DNA from 4 places in the Lysinibacillus sp. NPDC047702 genome. Region 2 is predicted to be linked to each of the others. Evidence: riboswitches for the same ligand, from Rfam matches in the RefSeq annotation. Region 2 holds a riboswitch; each other region holds the start of a gene.
The links. A riboswitch is a leader RNA that binds a small molecule or an ion and turns the genes downstream of it on or off. The one in region 2 is predicted to bind S-adenosylmethionine.
Positions count from the first base shown of each region.

Region 1 (5,704 bases), on a different contig from region 2:
GTGTTGTCTTAGCTGCACCAATGGCGGCCACAATGTCAACAGTCAACGCATTATTGATGCTTGTAAGCTCTACTGTTGTGAAGGATATTTATCTAAATTATATAAAACCAACAGCTAATGATACAGAAATTAAGCGAGCTAGCTTTATTGTCACGACTGTTATAGGTTTAGCCGTTATCGTTTTTGCTTTGAATCCACCAGATTTATTAGTCTGGCTGAATTTATTTGCTTTTGGTGGACTTGAGGCAGTCTTTATTTGGACAGTTGTATTGGGGCTCTATTGGAAGAAGGCTAATAAGTACGGTGCTATTGCGTCAATGTTTTCAGGCATGATCTTGTATATTGTTATTGATCGTTTTTACCCGTCCATCTTCGGAATGCATACCGTGACTATCCCGATTGTCGCTTCTTTATTCATCTTTGTAATTGTAAGTTTATTAACAAGCCATAAATTTAAGGAAGATAAGTTATTTATTTAACTAGAAAAATGCCGTGAATTTTCGTTCACGGCATTTTTCATGTCTATTAATGGGCAAAGTAATCATATGCATTTTTTGTTAATAATGTTATGGTCACAATAATAAACAAAACACGTACAAAACCGCTACCTTTTTTAATGGCTACACGTGAACCTACCATCGCACCAGCAATTTGAGCGATGCCCATTATGAAACCATAGGCAAAATGAACATGTCCTAAGTAGACGAACATTAAAAGACCCGCAAAATTACTTGCTAAATTTAAAAACTTTGCATTTCCTGCAGCCTTTAAAAAGTCAAAGCCAACAAGTAGAAAGCTAAAGATTAAGAATGATCCAGTACCTGGACCAAGAAATCCATCATAAAACCCAATACTAAATAGCAAAAACATAAATAAAGCCAAGTGTAAAGGAGACAATGTTTTAACAGCGGATACAGAGCCCCAATCCTTTTTAAAAATCGTATAAACTGTTACCCCTGCTAGCATTATGAGCATGATTGGTTTGAGTAGCGAGGGATTGATTAAATGTACAGTCCATGCGCCAAATAACGATCCGACAAAGGCTAGTGGAAAGTATTTTATGACAGAACGAATGTCTAACTGTCCTGAACGATAAAAGGAAATCGTAGAGGTTAAAGAACCCATAGTCCCCGCTAACTTATTGGTTGCAACGGCTGCTGCAGGATTTAAACCCGCAAACAAAAGAGCAGGTAATGAGATTAAGCCACCACCACCAACCACAGAGTCTACAAAGGCTGCGAGAAACCCAAACGCAATCAATAAAATTACTACATTTACATCTACTTCAAAAAGCATGTTGACACCTCATTAGATAGTTACTACTGAAATAGTAACTAATTTTTATTTCGCTGTAAAGACTATTTTTTTCATTAGCTTCTATTCATCAAATTATTCTATAATAAAGGAAATGGAGGGATTGGATGGATGAATTAATCGCCCAATTAAAAGAGCTAGGATTTACAGAATATGAAGGAAAGGCCTATACGGCACTTGTCCAAAAGAGCCATATTAGTGCTTATCAGGTCAGCAAAAACTCTGGTATTCCTCGAGCAAGAGTTTATGACATACTGGATGTGCTCGTTGAAAAAGGATTAGTGCTGAAAGAGGAGGCTGCTGATCAAACAACTTATTCTTCCATTCCTGTTGCTATGTTTTTACAGCAAATTCAACAGCGCTGGCAATCGAATTTTACGTCAATTAGTGACCAATTAGAAAAATTAGAAACTAAGGAGCAGGAAGCGGAGCCTAAAGTGTTAATGTTAAAAGGGAAGCAGACCATTATTAATTATTGTCAGTCATTATTAAAGAAAGCGGAGAAAAAGGTACTTCTTTCTATGTGGGAAGAGATGTATGAAGCATTGAGAGAGGATATTTTATTGGTGGCTGAACAAGTTCCTGTTCACGGTATTACACTATATGTGCATGAACCTGTGTCATCCATCGATATGCATCGAATGACATATTATACGAAAAAATCTTCTACACAGCACTGGTTTATCTTGTCTATCGATGGTCAAGAGATGATTTATGGACATTCTCCTTCAAATCTTGAAACTGCTTTTATTACGAATGATCCGGTTCACATTTATTTATTAGAGGATTATATTTGGCATGATGTCCTTATTAATCGTCTCCTAAGACGAGATGATCATGAGCTTGAGGAATGGATTACGAAAGAACGAAAAGCATTTTTTGTAGAGTAAAAAATAAAGAATCTGCTTGCCTTTAGAGGCAAGCAGATTCTTTTTTAATAAAATACTTTATCAACATTATATCTAGAGCGGAAAACATTAATGGCATACGTTTCGTAAATTTCACGTTCCATTGGATCTTCTATTTCATAAACTTCAATTTTGAAAATTTCTTGACGATGATTTTTCATAGGTGATACATTGTCTTCAAAATGTTTTTTTATACGTTGACGAATTTTACGCGCTTTACCGACAAATAAAAGCTCATTTTTCTCATTGTAAAATAAGAAGATGCCACCTTTGTCTCGTGTGATTTTATGGAAGTCAATAAAACCATGGTATGGTGTAATTGGTACATCACCAGGCTTTAAATCTTGCTCACGCTGGCGAATCACTAAATCTGGTTTAGGAAATTCAATTTTAATCAAGCTATTCACGTTCCTCTCTGTTACTAAAGGTATATGTTAACATAATCACAGCATGTTTACCATAAAATTTCATATGTTGTTATGATGATTAGTGTTCATCAAAATTTAGCTAAACATGCATAGTAATGACAAAATATTCTATGTTTTATTGATATTCTTAATAGTTCATGTTACAATTCATTTTAATTAAATAATCTTATCAAGAGAAGCTGAGGGATTTGGCCCGATGACGCTTCAGCAACCTCTAACAAATGTTAGAAAGGTGCTAATTCCAGCAAAGGTTTTTTCCTTTGAGAGATAAGAGTGAACGTGGTGAAAATCCCCCTCATTCTATCTCGCATGGAATAAGGGGGATTTTTTAATTTCATAAAAAGTGTCATTGTAAACTTGATTTTGAAGAGGGAAATAAAAGAGAGGGGAATGCAAGATGCCAATTAATATTCCAAAAAACTTACCAGCTGGAGAACATTTACGAGAGGAAAAGATTTTCGTGATGGAAGAGGATCGTGCGAATACACAACAAATTCGTCCATTAAATATATTAATTTTCAACTTAATGCCTGAAAAAGAGAAAACAGAGCTGCAATTACTGCGCTTGCTAGGGAATACGCCACTGCAAGTCAATATTACATTTTTAAATACAGCAACACATGAATCAAAAAATGTTAGTAAATCACATTTACAGCTATTTTACACGACTTTCCAACAAATTCGTCATCGCCGCTTTGACGGAATGATTATTACAGGAGCACCTGTAGAGAAGATGGCTTTTGAAGAAGTGAATTACTGGCAGGAAATCTCACAAATTATGGATTGGTCTAAGAAAAACGTGACATCTATCCTACATATATGTTGGGGGGCACAGGCTGCTTTATATCATCATTATGGAATCGGGAAGGTTGAACTTCCAGCAAAATGCTCAGGTGTTTATTCGCATGTCATTACAGATTTAACAGTCGACTTAGTGCGTGGATTTAGTGATTTATTTACAGCACCACATTCTCGTTATACATCTGTTTCTATTGATGAAGTACGCAATCATCCTGATTTACGTTTACTGTCCTATTCAGAGGATGCAGGTGTATTTATTGTGCAGTCCAAGGATAATAAAAACATTATGATCACAGGTCATCTTGAGTATGATGCAACAACTTTAGCAGATGAATATAATCGAGATGTCGCAAAAGGGTTAGATATTACTGTACCGGTGAACTATTTCCCGAATGACGACCCAGCACATGAGCCAATTAATACATGGCGTGCCCATACCCATTTGCTATTCTCAAACTGGCTGAATTACTATGTTTATCAAGAAACACCATATGAATGGGATTTCGTTGATGAAATTGAATATCATATTTAGTTAAATTTAAATCCGCAAAAAGCCCAATGTCTCAACTTACTAGAGTGAGAGGTTGGGCTTTTGCTATTTCACTCTTTGTTCACAAATACTGCCATTTTTCCCTTGGATAATTTCTAAAAAGTTGAATTCTACTTAATGTTTGGTATATTATTTTATCAAATGATAGATTTAACTATCATTTTTATTTTACTGAAAGAAGGGATTCATGATGATAAGTGTAGAAGATGTTCCAAAACCAAAAACATTTGGTCCACTTGGCCATTTGCCCTTAATCGATAAAGAGCAGCCAACATTATCACTTTGTAAGCTTGCAGAAGAGTATGGGCCGATATATCGATTAGAAATCCCAGGTTATACTAGCTTAGTAATATCTGGTCATGAATTGGTAGCTGATGTTTGTGATGTTTCACGTTTTGATAAGCAGATTTATAGTGAGTTAGAAAATGTTCGTGCTTTTGGTGGTGATGGCTTATTTACAAGCAGAACAACTGAGCTGAACTGGCAAAAGGCACATAATATCCTACTTCCCACGTTTAGTAAACAGGCTATGAAGGATTATCATTCTATGATGACGGATATTGCTACACAGCTGATACAAAAATGGGAACGTTTGAATCCGATGGAGGAAATTGATGTCCCAGAGGATATGACACGGTTAACGCTAGATACCATTGGATTATGTGGCTTCAACTATCGTTTTAATAGCTTTTATAGAGAAACACATAGCCCTTTTATTATGAGTATGGTTCGTGCTTTAAATGAAGCCATGTTAAAAAGTTCCCGATTAAAGATACAAAATCTGATGATGGTTGGCACAAGGCGTCAATTTAACGAAGATATTGAAACAATGTTTTCATTAGTAGATAAAATTATTGAGGAGCGAAAGACAAGAGGTATGCAGGAGGAGATAGATTTACTAGGCAGAATGTTAAATGTAAAAGATCCTGACACAGGAGAAACGCTGAGCGATGAAAATATTCGCTATCAAATCATTACATTTTTGATAGCCGGACATGAAACAACAAGTGGATTGCTATCCTTTGCCCTCTATTTTTTAATTAAGCATCCTGAAGTGCTAGAAAAGGCTTATAAGGAAGTTGATCAAGTATTGACTGAAGAAACACCAACATATGAACAGATTTTACAGCTAAAGTACATTCGTCTAATTTTAAATGAATCATTACGTTTATGGCCAACAGCACCTGGCTTTGAGCTTTATGCTAAAGAGGATACTGTGATTGGCGACAAGTATTTGATTAAAAAAGGAGACAATATTAGTGTTCTTCTGCCGCAGCTTCATCGTGATAAAAATGCGTGGGGTGAAAATGTTGAACAATTTTATCCAGAGCGCTTTGAAGATCCTCAGAATATTCCTACACATGCCTTTAAACCGTTTGGAAATGGTCAGCGTGCCTGTATCGGCATGCAATTTGCCCTTCATGAGGCAACTTTGGTGTTAGCAATGATTTTACAGCGTTTTGAATTAATTGATTATGATAATTATCAATTAAAAATACAGCAAACTCTTACGATAAAGCCAGGTGATTTTAAAATTCGAGTAAAGCAGCGTAATCGAGTAATTAACCAGAAAACAACAGTAGCACCTCAGCGACTAGAAAAAATGCATACTTTACCAAAACTCAGTGTAGAGAATGCAAAAATGTCTTTGTTAATCCTCTATGGCTCTGATTTGGGAACAGCAGAAAGAGTTGCTAAACAGT
Region 1 is NZ_JBNNMG010000024.1:28,635-34,338, forward strand. Features, by position in the region: gene panF (sodium/pantothenate symporter) at 1-479, shown strand, start outside; gene ACQKIM_RS13215 (TSUP family transporter) at 526-1,296, opposite strand; gene ACQKIM_RS13220 (TrmB family transcriptional regulator) at 1,422-2,204, shown strand; gene ACQKIM_RS13225 (nucleotide excision repair endonuclease) at 2,249-2,620, opposite strand; SAM riboswitch class I at 2,814-2,924, shown strand; gene metA (homoserine O-acetyltransferase MetA) at 3,048-3,983, shown strand; gene ACQKIM_RS13235 (bifunctional cytochrome P450/NADPH--P450 reductase) at 4,189-5,704, shown strand, end outside.
Region 1: linked by a shared signal. The riboswitch ahead of metA (homoserine O-acetyltransferase MetA) and the one ahead of ACQKIM_RS19865 (methionine ABC transporter ATP-binding protein) in region 2 are both predicted to bind S-adenosylmethionine.

Region 2 (5,704 bases):
TGCTTCTGATGGTATGTTAATCAAACGTCCAATCGTTACTGATGGTAAAAAAGTAACTTTAGGGTTTAAAGAATCTGATTTTGAGCAAGCTTGGAAATAGCCGTAATTATCCTTGTTTTTATAGTAGAAGTATGGCAAACTGAAAGTGAATATATTACATATTTATGGAGGGGTTTTTTGCATGAGCACACCTAAAGACTTACGATACTCTGAAGAACATGAATGGGTAAAAGTAGAAGATGGAAAAGTACGTATCGGTATTACTCACTTCGCACAATCTGAATTAGGAGATATCGTTTTCGTTGAGCTTCCACAAGTCGGCGATGAAATCAAAACAGACGATCCATTCGGTAGCGTAGAATCAGTGAAAACTGTTTCTGAATTATATGCACCAATCTCAGGTACAGTAGTTGAAGTAAATGCAGATTTAGAAGATAGCCCAGAATTCGTTAATGAATCACCATATGAAAAAGCTTGGATGATCGTTGTTGAGCCTGCTGATGCATCAGAAGTTGAAAAGCTTATGACAGCAGAGCAATACGAAGAAATGATCGCTGAATAAGACAAGCCCTAATAGAAAAACGTCGGCATTTACCGACGTTTTTTATTATCTTCATGGCTGGTAAGATAGTTTGCTTCTCAATGGGTGTCTAACATTACCATCGTTAGTGCTTAATTGATATAATGATTATAAGGAAAAGGGATATGTCTAATGGGGGTGGCGTGATGTTCGAGGGAAAATGCTTAATTGTTGAAGGCCGTTCGGATAAGCTTCAAATTGAACCTATTTTAAGTGAAGATGTCACAATACTTTGTACGAATGGTACAATTGGTGTGCATCAATTAGAAGTGTTGCTTGATCCATATGAAGGCTGTGAGCTTTATACATTTTTTGATGCAGATCCATCAGGAGATAAGCTGCGGGCATTAATGGACAGACATTATCCAGAGGCAGAGCATTTACGTACAATGCCAACGTATAAAGAAGTCGAGACAACTCCAAGAAAGATATTAGCAATGATATTGCTACGAGCACATTTCTCAATCCATAATCAATTTATTTTGTAAGGTTGCGTGAAAAAATGGAAGAATGGTCAAAAGAGCAGTGGGTCGCGGCTATCCAGTCGGGGGAAAGAGCTGCCTTTTATTTATATACACCTTTGTGTGGTACATGTGCTGTAGCATCGAAAATGATGATGATTGTTGAGCAATTACTGCCTAAGCTTCAAATCGGCAAAGCAAACCTAAATTTTGTTGAGGAGATTGCTTTAGATCACGAAATCGAGAGTGTACCTTGTCTACTCGTCTGTGATGGCGGAAAAGTGACAGAAAAAATCTATGCTTTTCAATCCGTACCATTTTTATACGAATTGTTAAAAAAATCAATTGACTGAAGTTTGCTAGCATGGTAAAGTAACAAATAGATTACTAAAACATTAAATATATCGAACTCTTATGAAGAGTGGCGGAGGGAAGTGCCCTATGAAGCCCGGCAACCATCACAAAGTGAAAAGGTGCCAAATCACCCAAAGATTTATCTTTGAAAGATGAGAGAACGGTTGAGCGTATAAATACGTGACCCCTTCTACTTGTCTGTGAGTGAAGGGGTTTTCTATATGAGAAAAGGAGTATTCGCTATGATCCAGCTTCAAAATATTACGAAGAAATACAAAACCGCAAATGGCGAATTAACAGCAGTCAAAGACGTAAACCTTTCCATTAATAAAGGTGAAATATTTGGCATTATCGGCTATAGTGGCGCTGGTAAAAGTACGATGATTCGTTTATTGAACGGCTTAGAAAAGCCTACATCTGGTACGGTGAAGGTTAACAATCAAGAGTTTTCATCTATAAAGGGGCAAAAGCTCAGAGATGCTAGACAAAAGGTAAGTATGATTTTCCAGCATTTTAATCTACTATGGTCTAGAACCGTTGCTGAAAATATCGCTTTTCCACTAGAAATCGCAGGTGTTTCAAAGGCACAGCGTGATGCACGTGTGAAAGAATTGATTACCCTTGTTGGTTTAGATGGACGTGATCAGGCGTATCCATCACAGCTATCGGGTGGTCAAAAGCAACGTGTCGGTATTGCTAGAGCGCTAGCCAATAATCCAGAGGTTTTATTATGTGATGAGGCAACCTCAGCACTTGATCCAGAGACTACGGATGCAATCTTGGATTTACTTGTTGATATTAACGAGCGTTTAGGATTAACAATTGTGTTAATTACACATGAAATGCACGTTATTCGTAAAATCTGTCATCGTGTAGCAGTAATGGAGGCAGGAGAAATAGTAGAACGTGGTGAGGTTTTACAAGTATTTCAAGCACCACAAGCCACTATTACGAAAAAATTTGTGTCTCAAATTACAGATACAAAGGAAACGCAGGAGACGGTTGCACAAATAAAAGCAAATTATCCAACTGGACAACTTGTTAAGCTAATTTTTGTCGGCGAAAAAACAGAGCAACCTGTTATTTCACACCTCGTCAAGCACTTTGATGTAGAAGTCAGTATTGTGCATGGTAATATCTCTCAAACGAAAAACGGTGCTTACGGTACACTTATTGTGCAAATTGATGGTACAGAGGCAAATGTTGCTGATGCATTAGGTTACTTAAATACAGTCGAAGTACAAACGGAGGTGATTTCAAATGCTAACTAATCTCTTTCCGAATGTCGACTGGGAGCGAATGTGGACAGCTACCTATGAAACATTGTATATGACTGCTTTTTCAACCGTAGTAACATTCATCCTTGGATTAGTAATTGGAATCGTATTATTTTTAACAAGTCCACATCAACTTTGGGCTAATAAGATTGTTAATTTTTTAACAGGATCACTCGTAAATATTTTCCGTTCACTTCCATTTATCTTGTTAATTATTTTATTAATTCCATTTACGAAATTCTTGTTCGGCACAATCCGAGGTGCCAATGCTGCGTTGCCAGCACTAATTATTGGTGCTGCACCATTCTATGCACGTATGGTATTAATTGCATTACGTGAAATTGATAAAGGGGTAATCGAGGCAGCCCGATCTATGGGTGCTAAAACTTCTACTATTATATGGAAGGTGTTAATTCCGGAATCATTACCAGCACTTATTTCAGGTATTACTGTAACAGCTGTCGCACTTGTTGGGTATACAGCTATGGCTGGAATTATTGGTGCAGGCGGGTTAGGAAACTTAGCTTTCTTGGACGGCTTCCAACGTAATCGCTCTGATGTGACATTAATGGCAACTATTCTAATCTTAGTAGTCGTATTTATTATTCAATGGATAGGCGATATGATTACTGCTAAAACAGATAAACGTTAAAGGTTATTTCGGTTTTCTACCGTTAACATATTTTTGAACAAAATAAAAGGGAGTGTAATAAAATGAAGAAGTTATTAGCGGGATTATTCTTATCAGTATTAGTACTAGCTTTAGCTGCTTGTGGTGCTGGTAAAAAAGATGATGCAAGCTCAGGTGCATCAACAGAAGATAAAACAGATAGTAAAGAAAATGTAACATTAACAGTAGGTGCTTCAAATACACCACACGCAGTTATCTTAGAAAAAGCAAAACCGATTTTAGCTGAACAGGGTATTGATCTTAAAATTGAAACGTATACAGATTATGTATTACCTAACCAAGATTTAGACTCTAAAACACTTGATGCTAACTATTTCCAACATATTCCTTATTTAGAGCTTCAAATTAAAGACAATGGCTATGATTTCGTAAATGCAGGTGGTGTTCACATTGAGCCAATCGGCATCTACTCTAAAAAATATAAAACACTTGATGAACTACCAGAGGGCGCAACAATTCTACTTTCTAGCTCAGTTGCAGACCACGGTCGTATGCTTTCATTATTGGAAGCTAAGGGCTTAATTAAACTAAAAGACGGCATTGATAAAACAGCAGCAGAGCTTAAAGATATCGCTGAAAATCCTAAAAACTTCAAATTCGATGCAAATACTGCTCCTGAAATGCTTGTACAAATGTACGAAAATAATGAAGGTGATGCGGTACTAATTAACTCTAACTTTGCAATCGATAATGGCTTAAACCCAGTTAATGATTCAATTGCTCTTGAAGATAAAGAGTCTCCGTATGTGAATATTATTGCTGTTCGTGCTGGAGATGAAACAAAGGAAGAAATTAAAAAATTATTAGAAGTTCTAACATCAAAAGAAATCCAAGACTTCATCCTTGAGGAATGGAAAGGTTCGGTTGTACCAGTTCAATAATTTAATATTTTTTAAAAGGGTATGTGAGTGATAAAGCTTACATGCCTTTTTTGTTGTTGGGATTTTAGTCGTAATAAAATCAATTTTTTGAAGAGTAAATCAAAAGAATATTATATTTTGACAGAGAAGAAATGATATTTCCAATAATTTTGTATAGAAATTGAGTAGTGAATTTATTACTATAGTTCTGTTGTTTATGTACGAAATAAATGATAGAAAATAGTAAGAGATTGAAATACCTCTTATATCAATATTGGAGTGATACCAATGACTAAAATAATGAGTACAGAAGATGTCATGCAGGAGCATGAAGTTAAACGATATTTTGAAATTTGGCGTGAAAGTGTTTTACGATCACGACTTACGTTTACGGCAGTTTTTTTAAAATTAGTGCATCCCTCACAGGGGCCAACCATTCATAATAAAATGACTACCTTTTTACAATTAAAAATCCGCAAAACAGATTTACTTTTTCAATTAGCAGATGGAGAGCATTGGGGAATATTTTTTTTACAGAGTAGTGATGTAGAGGCAAAAGCCTTTCTGAATCGGATATTTGCTATTTTAAAAGAAGAGAAGGCATTTAATCGTATAACATTAAAAGCATCTATAACGGAAATTAGAAATAATAGTGTAGATTTTGAAACATTGATAGCCAAAAATAAGCAAAGATTAGCAGATAATGAACTTTCAACATGGTCCATAGTACAAGTTGAGGATTATCGTGAGCAATCAAATGAGCAGGTGAAGGTAAGTATCCTTGAACAAAATCCTATTTTTAGAAAAGTACTTGAGTCCACTCTTAACCAATTAGATATTCCTCATTTTACATTAGCAGTAACTGCCTATGAAGATGGCTATAGCTTTTTACAGTCCGATACCTATAAAACTGGACATATGCATTTAATTGTCATGAATGATATTTTACCTCGTAAAAATGGTTTAGAAATTCTTCACATTTTACGAAATATGCCTAATGAAAAAAAATTTATAATATATATGCTGTCAGAGCGAAATTCCGAAATAGCCGCACTAAATGCTTATGAAGGTGGCGTTGATGAATATATTGTCAAACCATTTAATTTGCGTTTGCTAGAGGCAAAAATTAAACGAACTTTGGCGAGGTTTTGGCTATGATAGTGCTATCCATTTCTTTTCTTCTAACTATAATAGCCATATTATTAGTAGTACTTTTTTTCTTTATGATGTATTTAATTTTCCAGCGTCAACGAGAGAGTTTGTTTAAAAAAAGACGGGACAACTATTTACAAAACTATTCACAGTTATGGTATAACTATTTGTTTAATGATGAGCCTTTCTCAATGGTGCTTGTCCCTCGTGGAAAGGCACAGGTAGAAGCAATTGAGAAGATTTTTTCCTCGTATTTAAAAAATTTAATGAATGAAAACGTGGAGAAGATCATTAAAGATTTTTCTAATCTTTACTTAAAAAAGTTCTAT
Region 2 is NZ_JBNNMG010000049.1:25,705-31,408, reverse strand. Features, by position in the region: gene ACQKIM_RS19885 (arsenate reductase family protein) at 1-100, shown strand, start outside; gene gcvH (glycine cleavage system protein GcvH) at 182-562, shown strand; gene ACQKIM_RS19875 (hypothetical protein) at 727-1,068, shown strand; gene ACQKIM_RS19870 (thioredoxin family protein) at 1,083-1,394, shown strand; SAM riboswitch class I at 1,451-1,554, shown strand; gene ACQKIM_RS19865 (methionine ABC transporter ATP-binding protein) at 1,638-2,666, shown strand; gene ACQKIM_RS19860 (methionine ABC transporter permease) at 2,656-3,324, shown strand; gene ACQKIM_RS19855 (MetQ/NlpA family ABC transporter substrate-binding protein) at 3,387-4,244, shown strand; gene ACQKIM_RS19850 (response regulator) at 4,512-5,381, shown strand; gene ACQKIM_RS19845 (HEAT repeat domain-containing protein) at 5,378-5,704, shown strand, end outside.

Region 3 (5,704 bases), on a different contig from region 2:
ACTTTTTCGACTCCATTCTGTCCGTCTAGCGCCAGTCCATAGACAAAAGGACGGCCGATTGCTACTGCATCTGCTCCTAAAGCAAGCGCTTTTAGGGCATCCATGCCACGATACACGCCACTATCTAAAATAATAGGAATTTGTCCATTCACCACTTTTACTATCGCTGGAAGTGCATCAAGTGATCCTACTACGCCATCCAGTTGGCGACCTCCATGATTTGAAACGATAATACCGTCTATACCATTGTCTATAGCTAGCTTTGCATCTTCAGGATGTAGAATACCTTTTAATAGGATAGGAAGATTAGATCGACGCTTTAATTCACGTACATTTTCCCAGCTTAAGGTAGGGTGGAAAACATTTTGAAGTACACCTTGGACGTAGGATTCAAATGATTCATCTGGCAGAGAAGCCATAAACACGGGATCATTGATGTAGTTTCCTCTTGCATAGCCTAGCTTTAAAGGAGAAAATTGGTTGCGAACATCTTCTTCGCGCCAGCCAAGCATAACTGTATCGACTGTGAGGACGATTGCTTCAAAGCCAGCAGACTCTGCACGAGCGGCCATACTATAAGCAATTTCCTCATTGGTAGACCAATATAACTGAAACCATTTTGTAGCGGTAGGGGCAGCTTGTGCAACATCCTCAAGTGCATGGCTAGAAACTGTGCTTTGTATATAGGGTATTTTTAATTGTTGAGCAGCACGGACAACTGCAAGCTCCCCATCATCATGTGCCATTTTATTCATGCCAACAGGGGCAAATAGAAATGGCGTTGGATATGTTTTTCCGAAAAGATTAATCGAAGTATCAATATTTGAAACATCATTTAAGAAGCGAGGTACTATGGAATACTTTTCAAATGCTGCACGATTATTGCGCAATGTTTGTTCGCCACCAGCACCTGAACGTATGTAGCCAAAAGGTCCAGCTTCAATTTTTTCTGCTACAGCCTTCTCTAAATCAGCAAAGCAAATGGGGAAGGGCGCTTGGGAGGTTATATTTTTTAATAGCAGGTCTCCATCAGTTGTCTTTGTCATTGTTACTACCTCACTTATTTATTAAAAATGGGCTTTCTTTTGTTTAAAAATGCCTGTATGCCTTCGTTATAATCATCTGAGCTAAAGGAATTAAGAATGATTTGAGCTAACACATCATTTTCTTCATTTTCACCATCTACAATAGCTTGTATAATTTTTTTAATGCCGGCATTGGCAACAGAAGATTTACTTAAGAGATGCTCAGCGAATTGCTGTGTGGCATTTTCGATATCCTCTGGCTCATGTAGGGCAGTAATCAAGCCAATACTTTTTCCTTCTTCAGCTGTAAAAATGTTTGCTGTGTATAAAATTTCTTTCGCCTTGGCAACTCCAACAATATTGATAAGACGCTTTGTACTTTCAAGATTATAGACGATGCCGATGTTTGCGGCAGTGATGCCTAATTTACTTTTGGGTGTAGCAATTCTAAAATCGCAGGCATTTGCTATTTCTAAGCCACCACCAATTGCTAAACCCTGTATCATAGCTATGGTTGGGTGCGGAAATTTATAGAGTGCGTCAATTGCCCTTAATGCCAAATCATTGTATGCCTTCGCGTTGTCAGCTGCATAACGAATATCTAAAAACTCACTAATATCTGCCCCTGAAGAAAAGGCAACCTCATTTACGCCACGGACAATTAAAAGTTTGATAGAAGGGTCAGAGCTTAAATGATGAAGCTCATTCAAAATAGCCTGAAACATTGCCCTTGATAAAGAGTTACGTTTCTCAGGACGATTTATCACTAAAGTTGCTATATAACCATTTTTCTCTACATAAATTTCATTTGTCACAGTGCTCCTCCTTAATCCTTCTTAAGTTTTGCTGCAAACCGATTGCCAATAGATTGAATACTCTGAACAAGAATGATTAAAATAAATACGGTCGCATACATAACATCGACCTCATAGCGTAAATGACCATAACGGTAGGCAAGATCACCTAAACCACCCGCACCAACCATTCCTGCCATTGCTGTTGCTCCAATAAGACCAATTGTGGCAATGGTTAAGCCTAAAATGATAGAAGGGCGAGCCTCGCGTAATAAAACATTCCAGATAATATGACGGCGTTTAATGCCCATTGCTGTATAAGCCTCTACAACACCTGGGTCCACTTCTAATAGTGCTGTCTCCATCAGTCGTGCGATATAAGGTGCCGTATAAACAACAAGTGGTACAATCACACCTTTCACACCAATCGTTGTCCCAACAATTAGCTTTGTAAACGGTAAAATAAAGAAGAGTAAAATGATAAATGGGACGGAGCGAATTATATTAATGAATAAATTAAAAAATTGATAAAGAAATTTATTTTCAAAAGATTGACCAGGACGTGTTAAAACAATTAAGAGCCCTAATGGAATTCCAATGACTATGGAAAAGAATAAAGATATTCCGACCATTTGGAAGGTTTCGATAATTGATTTTCCAATAACATCTGACCAATCTGTAAAGAAGCCTTGAATACTATTCATTTTGTTCGCCTCCTAATTCCTCTACGGCTACTCCATTTTCTGTGAAATACGTTAATGCCTTTTGTACAATATGCGCCTCACCATTTAAATGAACGACGATATTTCCGACGATGCCATTTTTTAATTCAATAATATTGGCAGTTAAAATATTTGGCTGAACATCGTATACTTTGCTGACCTCTGTCAGTAACGGTTTTCCAGTACTTTCTCCGAGAAATGTTAGACGAATAACACTCCCTGAAACATTGAGCTGCTGGATAAGAGAAGGGGATAGATTACGCTGTGAAATCGTGTTCAAGAACTTTCGCGTTGTTGGGTGCTGAGGCTTCGCAAAAAGATCAATAGCAGAGCCGTATTCCACAACTTTCCCTGCTTCAAGAACAGATACATCATCGCAGATTTTTTGTATGACATTCATTTCATGCGTAATAAGTAAAATAGTAATGCCTAGCTCACGATTAATTTTCAATAAAAGCTCAAGAATGGCTTCTGTTGTTTCTGGATCAAGTGCACTAGTCGCTTCATCACTTAGTAAGATTTCGGGTTCCTGTGCTAATGCACGGGCAATAGCAACTCGTTGTTTTTGACCTCCTGAAAGCTGACTTGGAAAGCTTTCTAATTTTTCTGTTAAACCAACAATTTCAGCGTATTTCGCCACACGATTTTTTACTTCGACATCGTTATAGCCAAGAAGCTTTAATGGGATAGCAATATTGTTATAAACGGTCGCAGTTTTTAAGAGATTAAAATGCTGGAAGATCATCCCGATCTTTTGACGGGTCTTTCGAAGATCATTTAGGGAAAGGGAAGTAATATCCACATTATTGATCCAAACTTTTCCTGCTGTTGGACGCTCCAATAGGTTGACACAGCGAATAAGTGTACTTTTACCTGCACCACTATAGCCAATGACCCCATGAATTTCACCTTTTTTAACATGAAGGTTAATCCCATTCACTGCTCTGACAATACCTTTTTTTGTTTTAAATTCTTTGGATATATTTTCTAACCGAATCATATGGATGTCTCCTTTCTAAAAAGCAAGAATCTGCTCGCTTTCCCAAAGGATTCTAGCAGATTCTCTATTTTATCCCGCTTAACGTGCTGTATAATCCCCTTTTCAAGAACAAAAAATTCTAAGTAGGGATCTTAATAACCTGTATAAGCCCAATTGTTTCAACGAATAATCAGTGGAAGATGGGGAAAATAACCACTTTGTCGAAGTCTATTTTTAGTACTTACCAGCTTGCAATTACAGAACCCTTAAATTCATCTTCAATAAATTTGCGTACTTCATCAGATTGATAAGCTTCAACGAATTTTTTAATCGTTGGATCATTCTCATTTTCGGCACGTACTACGATATAGTTTACATAAGGAGAGTCAGTAGATTCTAAAAGGATAGAATCTTCTTTAGGATTAATGCCAGCATCAAGCGCAAAGTTTGTATTAATAGCAGCTACATCAACCTCACTAAGCTGCTTTGGAATTTGTGCAGCCTCTAACTCTATGAATTTTAAATTTTTCTTGTTTTCCTCAACATCACGGATAGATGCTGTTAGGCCAGTACCTTCTTTTAATTTAATATAGCCAGCTTCTTGTAAAACAAATAGTGCACGGGCACCGTTTGTTGGATCGTTTGGTAAACCAAATGTTGCTCCGTCTGGTATTTCATCAAAAGATTTATATTTTTCAGAGTAAACACCCATTGGATTCAGAATAGTTTTTCCTACTGGTACTAAGTCTGTATCATGATCTTTATTAAAAGTATCTAAGAAAGGCTCGTGCTGATAGCTGTTTGCATCAAGATCGCCTTCAGCTAATGAAGTATTAGGTAAAACATAGTCAGAGAAGGATTTAAGCTCTACTTCCAAGCCTTTTTCCTTTGCAACTTTTGCCGCAACCTCTGCAATTTGTTCATGTGGACCAGAAGTGACACCTACTACGATTTTATTTTCATTAATAGCCTTACCTTGGTCGCCATTACTATCTTCTTTTGTACCACAGCCTACTAATGCCGCTGCTAATGTAAGACCTGCTAAGCCTATTAAAAATTTGTTTCGTTTCTTCATGAAAATGACCTCCAAAGTTTGTTTTATCGGTTTTTAAAAATAAAAAAAACTCTCTTATAAACTAAGAGAGGCTCATGAAAAAACGTCCTCTCTTATCTATCAAACGACAATCGTTTGCAGGATTTAGCACCTTCCTTTAAAAAGGAGGTTGCCGAGCTTCATAGGGCCAGTCCCTCAGCTACTCTTGATAAGAGATATATAGTATTTTTATAAATCCGATAGAACTAATATAAATTATAGGTTATTATTAGTCAATAATTATTTTATTTTTTATTTATTTTGATTTAGCAAATATGTGAAGAGATGAATGGTTTTTTGTTTTTGCATCCGCTGAATCAAGTGAGAGCCCCCTACGGATTTTGAGTAGAAGCTTTTAGAGCTAGCTGGACGTTGGGCGTAAATAATTTTGAAGCAAAAGGGGGTGTAGGGATGCCTATAAGAGTAAATTATGGAGTTGGAGCATTTGGAAAAGTGATTAGTGCTCGTATTTTAATGGGGACTGATATTATTGAGGGGATAGAGGCAATCTGTCAAGAGAACGATATTGAGTCGGCTACCATTGTTAGCTGTATTGGCAGTTTTCAAAAAAGTAGTTTTGTATATTTAGTACCAGATGAGACCTCTAAAATTAATGTCGGTTTCAGTGAAGTAGTTAAAAAAGAGGGACCCCTTGAATTTATTCAAGGTGCTGGTGTTGTGTGTAAACGTGATGGAGAATATGAGACGCATCTTCATGGATCAATGAGTGATCAATGGGGTCAAGTATCGGGAGGGCATTTGATAAAGGGTGGAAATATTGTAATTACAGCCGATATCGTTTTAGCTGAGGTACAGGGCATTCAGCATATTCGCCAATTTGATGATGAAACAGGACATGTTCAATTTTATCCTTTAGAAAAAGACTTACGAAGTCCAAGAAAGATCGAGAAATGAAAAAACTGTTCTATGGCATTGCTGTAGAACAGTTTTTTTGGAATTTGTTTATATCAATTATGCCTCGGCATAATTGCGTCCGGAATCGGCTTTGTGCTTAGGCCTGCGTGATGCAGATCAGTTAGCCGTTATCGCATGGATGCGATGATTTTAGGCTAACATCCTTTATTAACTCC
Region 3 is NZ_JBNNMG010000105.1:262-5,965, reverse strand. Features, by position in the region: gene ACQKIM_RS27140 (alpha-hydroxy acid oxidase) at 1-1,046, opposite strand, end outside; gene ACQKIM_RS27135 (enoyl-CoA hydratase/isomerase family protein) at 1,061-1,840, opposite strand; gene ACQKIM_RS27130 (methionine ABC transporter permease) at 1,852-2,523, opposite strand; gene ACQKIM_RS27125 (methionine ABC transporter ATP-binding protein) at 2,516-3,541, opposite strand; gene ACQKIM_RS27120 (MetQ/NlpA family ABC transporter substrate-binding protein) at 3,762-4,595, opposite strand; SAM riboswitch class I at 4,685-4,789, opposite strand; gene ACQKIM_RS27115 (PPC domain-containing DNA-binding protein) at 5,025-5,528, shown strand.
Region 3: linked by a shared signal. The riboswitch ahead of ACQKIM_RS27120 (MetQ/NlpA family ABC transporter substrate-binding protein) and the one ahead of ACQKIM_RS19865 (methionine ABC transporter ATP-binding protein) in region 2 are both predicted to bind S-adenosylmethionine.

Region 4 (5,704 bases), on a different contig from region 2:
CTTAATCAGAGAAATCATAATGAAAAATAAAGCTATAGACATGATAATCGAGAAGGGTGCAGCGTAGAGTAACCAAGCACCCCAAGAAATATCCACATTAAATTGTTCTTGAATAAAATTTAAAGCGACCATATTTTGAGCGGCTGCTGTCTTAATTCCAATATTCCAAATGGAGACGGCCTGTACTGAGGTGATGACAAGTAAGGCAGCGAGTCGGCTATCACGAGGCAAACCAAATGCAGCGACCATTCCAAGTAGTATTGGGACTACTGCGCCAGCACGAGCTGTAGCAGAAGGAACAAAAAATGCGAGTGCTATAGATACTAAAATGGCACCAAAAACGATTGCTTTTGTTTTAGTCCCTACAAGTGAAAGTATCCATAGGGCGAGTCGTTTATGTAAGTTGGTAATTTGCATCGCTGCTGCTAAAAATAGAGCTGCAGCTACTAGGGCTACTGCAGAATTACTAAATCCACTTAAAGCTAATTTTAGGGCACCTGCAGTTCCTAATTCTGCTGTTGGATCGTCTATTGAAGGAGCCAGTCCTAGTAAAACGGTTACCAGTGCGATTATCATGGCAGAGCTGACAGGATATGAAACTGCTTCTGTTACCCAAAGAATGACTGAGAAAGCTAAGATGGCTAAAGCCCGTTGACCCGCAACAGGTAAATCGCCGTTATTAGGTAAAAAAATAATGATGATTAATGAAGCAAAGGCTAAACCAATCCAAAGTGGCTTTAAATTACGTTTTGCGGCTGCTTGTTGAAGAGTAGACATATTTTTTCATCCTTTCTACGATAAACATGACGATTATTGTCTATAACATCGGTCAGTAAAATGTTTTATTAAGAAAATAATTTATCTATTTATTGGAGAAAAAATAAGTAAGTGAAATACTCCCTTTTTACAGCATTAATAGTAGATAAAGAGAAAATATATGGTCATAGAAAAGACAAAAACATCCAAAAAAATATTATTTCTTTTTCTTAAAAGCCGAAGTTACCTTAGGCTCTGTTCCTTTGACTAATCGTTTAATATTTTCGATATGCAATATGATAGCTATGCCAAAAAGTAGCAAAGCTATAATCGTTGGACCTATTCCCGGAATCCATAAATAAGTTGCTGTACAAAAAACAAGATAGAACTCTAAAACACCAACGATTAAATAGTTTGTCGCAAAAGATAAAATGACAAATAGAATAAGTGCAAATAAACCAATTTTCCAATCAACAGCAAGCAATATTCCTATTATGGAAGCTGTACCTTTACCGCCATTAAAGCCCATATGGAATGGGAAATTATGACCCAGAATGACACCTGCTGCTATGAGATAGGTGAAGAGCCAAACTTGCACCTCTGTGTAATGTGTTGCATCTGCTAGATAGATATGTGCGCCAATAATCGCTAACACACCTTTACCAATATCGATAAGTGCTACTAATACCCCGTATTTCCATCCTAGGGAAAGGGTTGCATTGGATGCACCTGCATTCCCATGACCAGTCTTTTTTAAATCTACACCGGATAAAAACTGTGCCACTTTAGAGCCATGAAGACAGCCGATGAAATAACCAACAACAATAAATAGAATGATGGTTGTTATCATGAAAATCCTCCTTTCTAAATAAATATTAAAATAGTGTATGCGTTCATATTACGTAAAGAAGCAGACTGAAGTTTCGGAAAAAATAAAATTTTAGTGTTGACAGAAAAAAAGTCTATGATTATACTGTGTAACAACGATGGAAATTGAATCGCAATACTCTTATCAAGAGCGGCGGAGGGATAGGCCCTATGATGCCCGGCAACCAGCAAGAAATGAACTTGCTAAGGTGCTAATTCCTACAGATTCTTACTTGGATCTGGCAGATAAGGGGAGGAAAACTTGCAACTGCAACCCTCTTCTTAGCTGAAGGGGGTTTTTGTTTTCTACTGAAAAATCCTCCTCATCTCCGGTACCATCGTAAAAAAATAACCACTTGGAGGTATACAATGACAAATTTTAAACCAGAAACATTGCTGTTACATGGGGGCCAAGAGCCTGACCCGGTAACAGGATCTCGCACCGTACCCGTATATCGCTCTACGGCTTTCGTTTTTAAAGACACTGCTCATGCGCAACGTCTTTTTGCCCTAGAGGAAGCTGGCAATATTTACACACGTATTACGAACCCAACTGTAGATGTTTTTGAAAAACGCGTCGCTTTATTAGAAGGCGGTACAGCAGCAGTAGCACTATCATCTGGTGCAGCTGCGATAGCATTTTCAATTTTAAATCTTGCAGGTGCAGGGGATGAAATTGTTGCAGCTAGCTCTTTATACGGTGGTACTTATAATTTATTTGCTAACACACTACCAAACTATGGTATTAAAACGATTTTTGTAGATGAAACAAATCCTGAAAACTTCAAGGCAGCAATCACTGATAAAACAAAAGCAGTATTCGCTGAAATTTATGGTAACCCAAGCTTAAAAGTACTAGATATTGAGGCGGTGGCTAATATTGCACATGAAAACAGCTTACCATTAATTATCGATAGTACGTTTGCTTCACCATATGGCTCTACACCAATTGATTTTGGTGCCGATATTGTTGTTCACTCCGCAACAAAATGGATTGGTGGACATGGAACAACTTTAGGTGGCGTTGTAGTTGATGCAGGGAAATTTGATTGGACTCGTGGTCGTTTCCCAGGATTTACTGAGCCAGATGCTTCCTATCATGGCATCCGATATGGTATAGACACAGCAGCAGCTGCATTTGCTACAAAGCTGCGTGTACAATTACTACGTGACTTTGGGCCAACATTAAGTGCTGATGCGGCATTTAATTTATTACAAGGTTTAGAAACGCTTCATTTGCGTATCCCTAAACATAATGAAAATGCTTTAGCAGTAGCCGAATATTTACGAAACCACCCATCTGTGGAATATGTAAATTATAACGGCTTAGAAGATTTCCCTACACATGATTTAGCTAAAAAATATTTAAGAAATGGCTTCGGTTCTGTGCTTACTTTTGGCATTAAAGGTGGACGTGAAGCAGGGCGTAAATTAATCGATAGTGTGAAATTATTCTCCCACGTAGCCAATGTAGGGGATGCTAAATCATTAATAATTCATCCAGCTTCTACTACACATCAGCAATTATCAGCTGAAGAGCTAATACAAACTGGTGTAACCGAGTCGCTCATTCGCTTATCAATCGGTTTAGAGGCAGTAGAGGATATTATTGCAGATTTAGAACAAGCTATTGAGCAAGTAACAGCTTCACAACAAAAGATTGAAGCATAAAAACATTGGCTAATGTTGTGGCGTTTACGTATTTTCTCATTCGATAAGCCTCATTTGGTAATGCGTAAAACGTTGCTACATCAAGCACTTATCTCATTCGATAAGTTATCTGAAATTTTTTATAAATAATACCTAGTAATTTTATAAGTATTATTGACTTAGTTAAAACCATGTTGTATACTAGGAAATAAGTTAAACGTTCGAAAGGCTACCAACCTAGAACCAATTTACAGCATCGATTTTTTGAATGATTCGGTGCCCAAAGGATACTATGATTCCATTCGTTTTCATAAGTGCTCCCCCACTTTTGAAATATATATGAGTAGCTGCCAAGCCAGCAGCTACTCTCACTAAAAAACTGATGATAAAGGAGTGTTTTAAATGGGAAATGTTTATAGTGCACAAAACATTGCATCTTATCTTATTTACGAACTAAATGAAGGTCATGTGTTTGTGAACAACATGTCCATTCAAAACATACTGGCATCAGTTGAAAGTAAATGGCAACAAACTTTTGGACATTCTGCTTTTGAGGAAAACGTTTATGCAAAAGAGGAAGGCTATACAGTAAAAGAAGTTTTTGAGGCATACGAAGAATATGGAACGAGTCATATTCCTCTACCTGCGACAGAGTTTTATTTAAAATACGGCACATTTCAACTAGTTGAACGTACGTATGCTATACCGAATTTTACACAAGATGAAATAGGGCTTGTTCAGCAAGCTATTACACAATCTCGTTATCAGTTGTTAATAAAGGCTAGTTAATTCTCCCTCATATATTTGAGCTCATTCTCTGCTGCTACAGGGAATGAGCTTTTTAATTAAACAGAAATAGGGAGTAAGCTATTGTTGTAAATAATTTTATGACTATCTATCAAAAGAACAATTTCTATAGATGTTGTAACATACATATATAATAGAAGAAAGACAATCCTTTTTATAAAATAATCGTCAATATTTGTTCATAGATTATAGAACATCTTAAAAAACGTATAATAAAGGGAATGAAACCGATTTCTTTTGCACGTCTAGGGAAAACAAATGTCCGTCCTAGAAAGATTCTTCTTGTGCAATGTATGTATTTGCGTTACAATTTTCTTTAAGTTAAATTTTGAATTATTTGAATTTGTTTGGTCAATCTATACGAGACAAATTTATTCTAGATGAGAGTGAAATACCAAAAAATAATATTTATCAAAGTTACTTCACAGGTGTGTGCACAATTCAAAATTAGTACGGATGAAGCTAATGCTTAAATATAATGAAACTGCGGAATGTAAGTTGGAGGGAATAACAGGAATGGCAACTATAAAGGCAGCGATCTTAGGATTTGGGACGGTAGGTCAGGGGATTTACCATATATTAAACGAAAAGCGAGAAGAGCTTAAAAATAAATTAGGCATTGAGTTAGAAGTAGCAAAAATCTTAGTGACAGATGCTAGTCGTGAACGTGTACCAGGCACAGCACATTTGATGACAACTAGTATGGATGATGTATTAGCGGAACCAGGCATGCAGGTTGTTTTTGAGGCAATCGTGAATGAGGAGCCAGCTTTTACGTATTTAAAGCGTGCAGTTGAACATAAATGTCATGTCATCACTGCAAATAAGGTAATGTTCGCTAAGAGAGGCTTAGAGTTACAAGATCTTGCGAAAGTGAATGGTGTTTTTGTAGGTTATGAGGCAACAACTGCGGGCGGAGTACCTGTCATTAAAACAATGAAAAATATTTTACTTGTTAATGATGTAAGTCGTATTCAAGGCATCCTAAATGGGACATGTAACTATATATTAACGAAAATGCGTGCAGAAGGATGGTCGTTTGAGACGGCGCTAAAAGAAGCGCAAAATTTAGGGTACGCAGAGGCAGACCCATATAATGATATTTCAGGTCAAGATTCCTTTAAGAAATTAATGGTGTTAAGTGCATTGGCATTCGGTGAGCAGCCGAATTGGGCAGAAGTAGAAGTGATTGGCATTGACTGCATTTCAGCTGAACAGGTAAAGGAAGCAACTGCAAAGGGTCTGCGCTATCGTCATGTTGCAGAGGTAGAAAGACTAGCAGATGGTAAGATTATAGCCAAAGTAGAACCTTTATTAGTAGACGCAGAACACCCGCTGTATCCAGTCGATGATGTCAATAATGCTGTTGCCTTAGACACGAACTATATCGGCACTTTGACGCTTGTAGGACCTGGTGCAGGCATGTATCCTACAGCTAGTGTTATGGTTGAGGATTACGCTGAAATTATTGGTAAACGTGCTGGGTTTGTTGTGAGTATTTAACTTCTTTCATCAAAAATCTCCCACCTGTATAGATGGTGAGATGAATGCGAATTTTAGCTACTTTTCAGCGGGTGTCCAAATACCCGCTGAAAGAAGTTAAAGCCTCCGGCGGATGTCACGG
Region 4 is NZ_JBNNMG010000011.1:21,417-27,120, forward strand. Features, by position in the region: gene ACQKIM_RS08145 (DASS family sodium-coupled anion symporter) at 1-777, opposite strand, end outside; gene ACQKIM_RS08150 (glycerol-3-phosphate acyltransferase) at 974-1,606, opposite strand; SAM riboswitch class I at 1,763-1,876, shown strand; gene ACQKIM_RS08155 (O-acetylhomoserine aminocarboxypropyltransferase/cysteine synthase family protein) at 1,993-3,294, shown strand; gene ACQKIM_RS08160 (hypothetical protein) at 3,676-4,062, shown strand; gene ACQKIM_RS08165 (homoserine dehydrogenase) at 4,597-5,583, shown strand.
Region 4: linked by a shared signal. The riboswitch ahead of ACQKIM_RS08155 (O-acetylhomoserine aminocarboxypropyltransferase/cysteine synthase family protein) and the one ahead of ACQKIM_RS19865 (methionine ABC transporter ATP-binding protein) in region 2 are both predicted to bind S-adenosylmethionine.